DNA from 3 places in the Bradyrhizobium sp. CCBAU 53340 genome. Region 2 is predicted to be linked to each of the others. Evidence: predicted binding sites of a transcription regulator. Region 2 holds the regulator's gene; each other region holds the start of a gene.
The links. The regulator PhoB, encoded in region 2, activates phosphate uptake and scavenging genes when phosphate is short. The targets are predictions, from matches to a motif close to TGTCATNNANCTGTCAT.
Positions count from the first base shown of each region.

Region 1 (3,273 bases), 2.8 Mb from region 2:
TCGCCGATGACGTCGCGCGGCCCCTTCACAGGGAAGGCGGCAACCGGCAGGCCGCTCGCCAGCGCCTCGAGCAGGACCAGGCCGAACGTATCGGTCTTGCTCGGAAACACGAAGACGTCGGCGGCGGCGTAGATGTCGGCCAGTTCCTCGCCGTGCTTTTCGCCCAGGAAGATCGCCTCGGGATAGGCCTCTTCCAGCACGTTGCGCGCCGGCCCGTTGCCGACCACCACCTTGGTGCCGGGCAGATCGAGGTCGAGGAACGCTTCCAGATTCTTCTCCACCGCGACGCGGCCGACCGAGAGAAACACCGGGGCCGGCAGGCAGAGATCGACGGCGCGAGGATGGAACAGATGCGTGTCGACGCCGCGCGGCCACAGCACGACATTGTCGAAGCCGCGCTCGCTGAGCTCCCGGGCCAGCGCCGGCGTTGCCGCCATCACCGCCTGGCTCGGGCTGTGGAAACGGCGCAGCGCCCGCCAGATCAGCGAGCCCGGAACCGGCACGCGGGCGCGGACATATTCGGGAAAACGGGTGTGGAAGCTGGTCGTGAACGGCAGTCTGCGCTGGCGGCAATAGCGGCGGACCATCAGGCCGATCGGCCCTTCGGTGGCGATATGGATGCTGTCGGGGCGCGCTTCCTCGATCAGCCTCGCGATGCGCGCCGGGCGCGGCATCGCCAGCCGCACGTCGCGATAGCTCGGCATCGCGAAGGTGCGGAACGATTGCGGCGTCAGGAATGTGAACTCGACACCGAGTCCCTCGGCGGCATCAGCCAGCTTGGTCAGCGTCCGAACCACACCGTTGACTTGCGGGTGCCAGGCGTCGGTCGCGACCAGGATGCGCATCAAGCAGCTCTCGTCAGGCAGCTCTTGCCGCCACCTGCGGGACTTCCGCGGGTTTCCGCAAATGATCGGCCCAGGTGATGATCTCGAAATGGCCGTCGTCGTGCTCGACCAGCGCGGTGCAGCTTTCGACCCAATCACCGCAGTTCATGTAGCGGATGCCGTTCTCGTCGCGGATCACGGCGTAGTGGATGTGACCGCAGATCACGCCGTCGGCATCATGGCGCCGCGCTTCGGCCGAGAGCGCCTGCTCGAACGCGCCGATATAGTTGACCGCGTTCTTCACCTTCTGCTTGGCCCATTGCGACAGCGACCAATAGGGCACGCCGAACAGGCGGCGGAAGAAGTTGACGAAGCGATTCATCTGGATCGCGAAGTCGTAGGCCTTGTCGCCGAGATGGGCGAGCCAGCGCGCATTCTGCACCACGAGGTCGAAGATATCGCCGTGGATGACGAGATAGCGCTTGCCGTCCACGCCGGCGTGGACGGTGTTCTCGACGACGTCGATGCCGCCGAAATGGGTGCCGTAATAGTTGCGCAGGAACTCGTCGTGATTGCCGGGGACGTAGATGACCTTGGCGCCCTTGCGCGCCTTGCGCAACAGCTTCTGAACCAGGTCGTTATGCGATTGCGGCCAGTGCCAGCTCGATTTCAGCGCCCAGCCATCGACGATGTCGCCGACGAGATAGATCGTGTCGGCATCGTGGTAGCGCAGGAAGTCCAGCAACAGGTCGGCTTGCGAGCCGCGGGCTCCGAGATGGACGTCGGAGATGAACAACGTGCGAAAGCGCCGCTCCGGGCTCTCGTCACTCACATCGTAACTTCCCATGCGACAGCCTGTAACAATGTCCCGTGACAGGGGGATGACGATTGAACCTTTGAGGCACCCTCAGATACGAATCAGACCTTGCCTCGCCCTCCCCGCGAATATCAGCCGCATGCGACAATCAGGCGACATGGGGCGGCACGAGTTCACTCATGAACCGGGAAGCGACAAGCCGACCAACAGAGGGACGAACTCTTACCCTCCCTGGAGGGCCCTGGAGGGGGAGGGTCGATCGCGCGCAGCGCGAGCGGGGTGGGGTGATCTCTCAACACGGGCACGGTCGGATGCGGAGAAACCGTCACCCCACCCCGTCTCACATTTCGCTGCGCTCAATGTGAGCCGACCCTCCCCTCCAGGGGAGGGTGAGACAGCCGCGCCAAACGGATGAATCGCCGCTGCGTCAGTAAAACCTGTGGAAATGATGGATCGGTCCGTGGCCATGTCCGACACTGAAGCGGTCGGCGGCTGCGATCGCTGCGCTGATCCAGCTCTTGGCGTTGCGCACGGCCGTCTCGAGATCCTCGCCCTTGGCAAGGCCCGCCGCGACCGCCGAGGACAACGAGCAGCCGGTGCCGTGGGTATTGCGGGTGGCGACGCGCGGCGCGGCGAGCGCGATCGTGTGATGGGCGCTGACGAGATAGTCGATGCTCTCGCTGCCCTCGCCGTGCCCGCCCTTGATCAGGACCGCACGGCAGCCGAGCCCGAGCAGACGGCGCCCCTGGCCTTCGATCTCGGCTTCGCTTCGCGCGACCGGCTCATCGAGCAGTGCGGCCGCCTCCGGCAGATTGGGCGTGATCACGGATGCGAGCGGCATCAGTTTCGCGCGCAAGGCTTCGACGGCCTCCGCAGCCAGCAGCCGGTCGCCCGAGGTTGCCACCATCACGGGATCGAGCACGACGTGGCGAGGCTTCCAGCGCGACAGCGCTGAGGCGATCGCGTCGATGCTGCCAGCCTGCGCCACCATGCCGATCTTTACTGCGCCGACGTCGAGATCGGCGAACACCGCATCGATCTGCGCGGTGACGAATGCAGCCGGCACGGCGTGAATGCCGGTGACGCCTTGGGTGTTCTGCGCCGTCAGCGCCGTGATCGCGGAGGCGCCGTAAACGCCGAGCGCGGCAAAGGTCTTCAGGTCGGCCTGGATCCCGGCACCGCCGCTCGAATCAGAGCCGGCGATGGTGATCGCCACAGGCGTGGTACGCTCGCTTGAAGAAGACCCGGTCATGATCTGTCCTGACATTGGCCTGTCCTAGCCTGCCCCCACGGCACCAGCAAGCCAGGCCGGCCGCTGGGTCCCCGCTCGCGCAGCCGCGAATCAGGCGAAATGGGCCGGCACCGCCCTGTCGTCCCGCGAGCGTGCATATCGCGCGAAATATGACCTCGGCATCACCCGGCCTTGGCGCGCTCCTCCAGATGGGTCGAAATATCAATTGATTCGCGGGCGACGCGATGTTGCGGACCGCTGCGGGCTGCAACCCTCTCGGGAACCGATCATGTGGGCCTATTTCGAACGCATCCTGGACTCCTCGATGTTCTCACCGCACGGCATCTGCCTGCTGTGGGAACCCGAGCTGATCTGGCTCCACGTCGTCTCCGACGCCAGCA
Region 1 is NZ_CP030055.1:2,526,296-2,529,568, reverse strand. Features, by position in the region: gene XH89_RS11855 (glycosyltransferase family 1 protein) at 1-845, opposite strand, end outside; gene XH89_RS11850 (UDP-2,3-diacylglucosamine diphosphatase) at 859-1,671, opposite strand; gene thiD (bifunctional hydroxymethylpyrimidine kinase/phosphomethylpyrimidine kinase) at 2,069-2,908, opposite strand; gene XH89_RS11840 (PAS domain S-box protein) at 3,162-3,273, shown strand, end outside.
Region 1: the regulator PhoB is predicted to act here: its motif matches at 1,695-1,711, upstream of XH89_RS11850 (UDP-2,3-diacylglucosamine diphosphatase).

Region 2 (3,273 bases):
CGCTGCATAGACGCGCGGCGAGCCTCTCGCCATCAGGGCTCTGAAACAAGTTCGACATGTGCCAGAGCTTGGTCGCCTGCTCCTGCAACGCCTTGACCAGCGCAGGATGGGCATGGCCAAGCGCATTCACGGCGACGCCCGAGGTGAAATCGAGATAGCGATCGCCGTTGGTTGCGATCAACCAGACGCCTTCACCGCGCTCAAAACCGATGTCGGCTCTGGCGAAAACGGGGAGCAAATGCGGCGCTGCGCTGTTGGTCATGACGATCACTTGATTGTTGCGGACGGACAATGTGTGCATTGCGCAACGCACCATTGACCGGCCCGGAAAACGAAACGTGCCGCCTTTTAAGGGCGGCACGCACGACTATCTTAGGCCTGGTGAAACGGGTGTCAATGCCGCCCGGAAAGCCTCGCGAAACGCTGATTCCGTAGTCTTGCGGTGGCGATTTTGCGGGATTTTCGCCACGGAACATGTGGAAGCGAGTCGGCGGACTCTTGCGCGTGAGTCACGCCATATTGTAGCGTTTGGCTTGTCAGATACGACATCTCGTGCAGCGGTTCTGATCCCATAAGTCCTCATGTACCGGCGTAAACGTTCGGGCGCATCTGGTGCGCCCGGCGAGCCTTAAGGGATTCTGGCGGCACGGGTTTTTCGAGACTTAGGCATTCGTCGTGCCGCCCCAGGATGGCGGCGCGCGGCGAAGGAAAGGGTGCAATGACGGTTTTGACCTGGTCCGACGATCGCGTCGAGCAGCTGAAAAAGCTCTGGGAGGCCGGACTTTCGGCCAGCCAGATCGCCGCTGAGCTTGGGAATGTCACCCGCAACGCCGTGATCGGCAAGGTGCACAGGCTCGGCCTGTCCGGCCGGGCCAAGAGCCCCTCATCGGCAGCTCCGCGGCCGCGCAAGGCGCGTCCCGCGCAGCACATGATGCGGGTGAGCCGCCCCATGGCGCGCGGCAACACCGCGCTGGCGCAGGCCTTCGAGGTCGAGGTCGAAGCCGAACCCGTTACCTATGACAACGTGGTGCCGATGAGCCAGCGGCTCTCGCTGCTCGAACTCAACGAGGCGACCTGCCACTGGCCGGTCGGCGACCCCTCGAGCCCGGATTTCTTCTTCTGCGGCGGCAAGGCACTGTCCGGCCTGCCCTACTGCGCCCAGCACTCGCGTGTCGCCTATCAGCCGGCCGCCGATCGGCGCCGCGCGCCGGCCAAGCCGAGCACGCGCTGAGCATTGCTGAGACGACATTGTCCCGGCCCGGGCCGGGACAAAAAGAAAAGCGCGCCACTGGGCGCGCTTTTTTGTTTGGCATGAGTGCCGCTAGCTTGACGTCTGCTCTGCCTTGGCAAAGCGATCGTCGAGCGCATAGCCGGCACCGCGGACGGTGCGGATCGGATCCTGCTCGCGGCCGAGATTGAGCAGCTTGCGCAGGCGGCCGATATGGACGTCCACGGTGCGCTCGTCGATATAGATGTCGCGGCCCCAGACGCTGTCGAGCAGCTGCTCGCGCGAGAACACGCGGCCCGGATGTTCGAGGAAGAACTCCAGCAGGCGGTATTCGGTCGGGCCGAGATCGATCGGCCGGCCCGAGCGCGCCACGCGGCGCTTTTCGCGGTCGAGCTCGATGTCGCCGAAAGCGAGCACGGTGGCGAGCCGCTCGGGGCTGGCGCGCCGCAAGAGGCCCTTCACGCGGGCGAGCAGCTCGGGCACCGAGAACGGCTTGACGATGTAATCGTCGGCGCCGGTGGCAAGTCCCCGCACCCGCTCGCTCTCCTCGCCGCGCGCGGTGAGCATGATAATCGGCAGCTGCTTGGTGTCGGACCGGGTCCGCAGCCGGCGGCACAGCTCGATGCCCGAGAGCCCCGGCAGCATCCAGTCGAGCACGATCAGATCGGGGATGTGCTCCTTGAGGCGGGTGTCGGCGTCGTCGCCGCGCATCACCGTCTCGACGTCATAGCCGTCGCCCTCGAGGTTGTAGCGGAGAAGCTCGGTGAGAGCTTCCTCGTCCTCAACAACCATAATGCGTGCGCCCATGGGCTCGTCGCTCCTTAAGTATTCGGGACCGTGGTGGCGAAGGTCGTCATGTCGCCCTTCGGCCGCTTGTCGGTGATGGCCTGGCCTTCGATCATGTAGAACACCGTCTCGGCGATGTTGGTGGCATGGTCGCCGATCCGCTCGATGTTCTTGGCGCAGAACATCAGATGGATGCAGAATGAGATGTTGCGCGGATCCTCCATCATGTAGGTGAGGAGCTCGCGGAACAGCGAGGTGCAGATGGCGTCGACTTCCTCGTCGCCCTTCCACACCGCCATCGCCGCCGGCAGATCGTGCGCGGCATAGGCGTCCAGCACCGACTTGACCTGCTGCTGCACGAGGTCGGTCATGTGCTCCAGGCCGCGGAACAGCTTGAGCGGATGGAAATCCGTCTCCAGCGCCGCGACGCGCTTGCCCATGTTCTTGGCGAGGTCGCCGATCCGTTCGAGATCGGTCGCAACGCGCATGGCGCCGACGATCTCGCGCAGATCGACCGCCATCGGCTGGCGGCGCGCGATGGTCAGCACGGCGCGCTCCTCGATCTTCTTCTGCAGCGCGTCGAGCTCGGCGTCGATGGTAACGACGCGCTGGCCGAGCGCGACATCGCGGCGGATCAGCGCGTCGACGGAATCGACGATCATGCGCTCGGCGATGCCGCCCATCTCGGCGACCAGGCGGGTGAGCTCCTGGAGGTCGGTGTCGAAGGCTTTTGCGGTATGTTCAGAACCCATGTCCTGTCTCCTCAGCCGAACCGGCCGGTGATGTAATCCTGCGTGCGCCGGTCGGACGGCGACGTGAAGATCTTGCTGGTGTCGTCGAACTCGATCAGCTCGCCGAGATACATGAAGGCAGTCTTGTCGGAGACGCGCGCCGCCTGCTGCATGTTGTGGGTGACGATCGCGATCGTGTAGTTCTCGGACAGCTCCTGGATCAGCTCCTCGACCTTGGCGGTCGAGATCGGGTCGAGCGCCGAGCACGGCTCGTCGAACAGGATCACCTCGGGCCGCACCGCGACGGTGCGGGCGATGCAGAGGCGCTGCTGCTGGCCGCCGGAGAGCGACAGGCCGGAGGCATTGAGCTTGTCCTTGACCTCGTTCCACAGCGCGCCGCCGCGCAGCGCCTTCTCGACGCGGTCGTCCATCTCGGATTTCGAGATCTTCTCATAGAGCCGGATGCCGAAGGCGATGTTCTCGTAGATCGTCATCGGGAACGGCGTCGGCTTCTGGAATACCATACCG
Region 2 is NZ_CP030055.1:7,477,790-7,481,062, forward strand. Features, by position in the region: gene XH89_RS35470 (aspartate aminotransferase family protein) at 1-262, opposite strand, end outside; gene XH89_RS35475 (GcrA family cell cycle regulator) at 719-1,231, shown strand; gene phoB (phosphate regulon transcriptional regulator PhoB) at 1,322-2,035, opposite strand; gene phoU (phosphate signaling complex protein PhoU) at 2,050-2,766, opposite strand; gene pstB (phosphate ABC transporter ATP-binding protein PstB) at 2,778-3,273, opposite strand, start outside.

Region 3 (3,273 bases), 370 kb from region 2:
CCCACGCCGCGGGATTGCGCGGCGACGCATACGCCCCCACGCGGCAAGCCATTGCTGGCGCGCACGAACCTCGCTAGGCCTGTGATCAATATCGATACAGGGGAAGCGAAGGCATGACTGAAGCGGCATTGGGCGCAATGAGCGGACTGCGCGTCATCGATCTCACGCGCGTGCTCGGTGGTCCCTACTGCACCCAGATCCTCGCCGACCATGGCGCCGACGTGATCAAGGTCGAGCCGCCGGCGGGCGACGAGGTGCGTGAATGGAGGCCTCCCTTCCACGAGGACGATGCGGCCTATTTCATCGGCATCAACCGCAACAAGCGCTCGATCGGCCTCGACCTCGCTTCCGAGGGCGGCCGTGTCGTGCTGCTCAAGATGCTGGAGACGGCGGACGTCCTGATCGAGAATTTCAAGCCGGGCACGCTGGAGAAATGGGGCATCGGCAACGAGGTGCTCAGCGAGAAATTCCCGCGCCTCGTGCATTGCCGGATCTGCGGCTTCGGCGCCGACGGCCCACGCGGCGGCAATCCCGGCTATGACGCCATCATCCAGGCCATGACCGGCATGATCGCGGCGACCGGATCGGCCGAGAGTGGCCCGATGCGGATCGGCGTGCCGCTGGTCGACATCACCACCGGCCTTTACGCGGCGATCGGCATCCTGATGGCGCTGTCGGAGCGGCAGCGCTCGGGCAAGGGCCAGTTCCTGGAGACGACGCTGTACGAAACCGGCCTTGCCATCATGCATCCGCACACCGCGAATTATTTCATGCACGGCAAGCCGCCCGGCCTCACCGGCAACGAGCATCCCAACCTCGTGCCTTACGCCATCTTCCCGACCAAGACCGACAACATCTTCATCGGCGTCGGCAATGACGGCACCTTCCGCAAGCTCGCCAAGGAAATCGGCAAGCCCGAGCTCGGCACCGATCCGCGCTTTGCCCGCAACAAGGACCGCATCGCCAATCGCGAGGCGCTGCGCGCAGTGCTTGCCGCGGTGTTCAGCCAGCATGAGGCCGAGCCGCTGTGCAATCGCCTGCTCGCCGCCGGCCTGCCTGCAGGCCCCGTGCAGAAGATCGACCAGGCGCTGACCAACCCGCACACGATCGCCCGCGGCGATGTCATCGAGAAGGACTGGTACAAGGGCGTGGCCTCGCCGATCCGGCTCGACCGCAGCAAGCCGAGCCTGCGTCGGCTGCCGCCGAAGTTCAGCCAGCACTCCCAGGAGGTGCTGGGCGAGTTCGGCTACTCAAAGGCGGAGATCGACGCGATGATCGCCAAGGGCACGGTCTGTGGGCCCGAGCGCAAGCGCTAGGACGCGATCAGAACAAGACCGAGCGGCAGCGCAGGTGCGCTCCCACTCCCGCTTGCGGGAGAGGGTCGGGGAGAGGGTATCTCCACGGCGGGACAATCCCCTAGAGGAGAAAGCCCTCACCCGCGCTACGCGCGACCTCTCCCGCAAGCGGGAGGGGTTTTCGAGCCCGCGGCCCCATCGTCCTGACATCACGCGATTCCGCAGTGCGGCGCGGGCACACATGTGCGCCGCGAACGAAGCAGGCCGCGCGCGCCGCCTCCGCCTATTTGATGGCTTCCCTTTTCCAGCGCTTGCCGCTTTCGTTTCGGCCGCTTACACAGTCATGTGAACGTCATATGGCGCTGCTAGCGCAAGCGCTTCTTTATTGACGGCTGAGGGAGGTTTTCTTGATGGCTCTTCGATTTCTTGGGACAGCTGCCGCTGTTGCACTCACTGTCGGCATGACGGCTTCGCCGGCACTGGCCGTGACCGAAATCCAATGGTGGCACGCGATGACGGGCCCGAACAACGATGTCGTGGTCAAGCTCGCGAACGATTTCAACGCGTCGCAGAGCGACTACAAGATCATCCCCACCTTCAAGGGCAGCTATGCCGATACGCTGAACGCGGGCATCGCGGCGTTTCGCGCCGGCAGCGCGCCGGGCATCATGCAGGTGTTCGAGGTCGGCACCGCGACCATGATGGCAGCCAAGGGCGCCATCAAGCCGGTGTCCGATCTGATGAAGGAGCAGGGCGAGAAGTTCGATCCGCAGTCCTACCTGCCCGCGATCACGGGCTATTACTCTACCGCGAAGGGCGAGATGCTCTCCTTCCCCTTCAACTCGTCGAGCATGGTGATGTGGGTCAACCTCGACGCGCTGAAGAAGGCCGGCATCGAAAACCCGCCCAAGACCTGGCCGGAAGTGTTCGAAGACGCCAAGAAGCTGCACGCGACGAGCCCGACCTGCGGCTTCTCGTCGAGCTGGGTCACTTGGGGCTTCATCGAGCAGTTCTCGGCGTGGCACAACGTCGCGATCGGCTCCAAGGCCAACGGCCTCGACGGTTTCGACACGGTGCTGGACTTCAACAACCCGCTCGAGACCAAGCTGCTCGAGAACCTCGTCGAGCTCCAGAAAGACAAGAGCTACGATTATTCGGGCCGCACCAACACCGGCGAAGGTCGCTTCACCTCCGGTGAATGCGGTCTCTATATGACGTCCTCGGCGTTCTATCCGAACGTCAAGGCCAACGCGAAGTTCAACTATACGGCGGTTGCGATGCCGTACTTCCCGGACGCCAAGGACGCGCCGCAGAACTCCATCATCGGCGGCGCTTCGCTGTGGGTGATGGGAGGCCGGTCGGCCGAGGAATATAAGGGCATCGCGAAGTTCTTCACCTTCCTCTCCGATACCGATCGTCAGGTTTATCTGCATGAAGTCTCGGGATACCTGCCGATCACCAAGGCGGCCTATGAGAAGACCAAGGCGTCGGGTTTCTATGAGAAGAATCCGATCCTCGAAGTGCCGCTGAAGGAGCTCACCAACAAGCCGCCGACCGAGAATTCGCGCGGCCTGCGCTTCGGCGGCATGGTTCAGATGCGCGACGTCTGGTCCGAGGAAATCGAAGCGGCGCTCGCCGGCAAGAAGCCGGCCAAGGCGGCGCTCGATGCCGCGGTCTCGCGCGGCAATCAGATGCTCCGTCAATTCGAGCGGACCGCGACCAAGTAAGGCCGCTTCAATCGTGGCTGCGGCCCTTCCGCAGCCACGATCTCGCACGACACGATCTCTCGAGATGAGGCGGGGGGCTTCATGGAGAACCGGGCCATCTTTTCAGGCAGGCTGCTCGCCTGCCTCCTGGTGTTTCCGCAACTTGCGATTTCGCTGATCTTCTTCTACTGGCCGGCGGCGCAGGCGCTCTGGCAATCCTTTCTGGTGCAGGATGCCTTCGGACTCTCGACCGAGTTCGTGTGGTTCGAGAA
Region 3 is NZ_CP030055.1:115,014-118,286, forward strand. Features, by position in the region: gene XH89_RS00515 (CaiB/BaiF CoA-transferase family protein) at 114-1,316, shown strand; gene ugpB (sn-glycerol-3-phosphate ABC transporter substrate-binding protein UgpB) at 1,706-3,022, shown strand; gene ugpA (sn-glycerol-3-phosphate ABC transporter permease UgpA) at 3,104-3,273, shown strand, end outside.
Region 3: the regulator PhoB is predicted to act here: its motif matches at 1,635-1,651, upstream of ugpB (sn-glycerol-3-phosphate ABC transporter substrate-binding protein UgpB).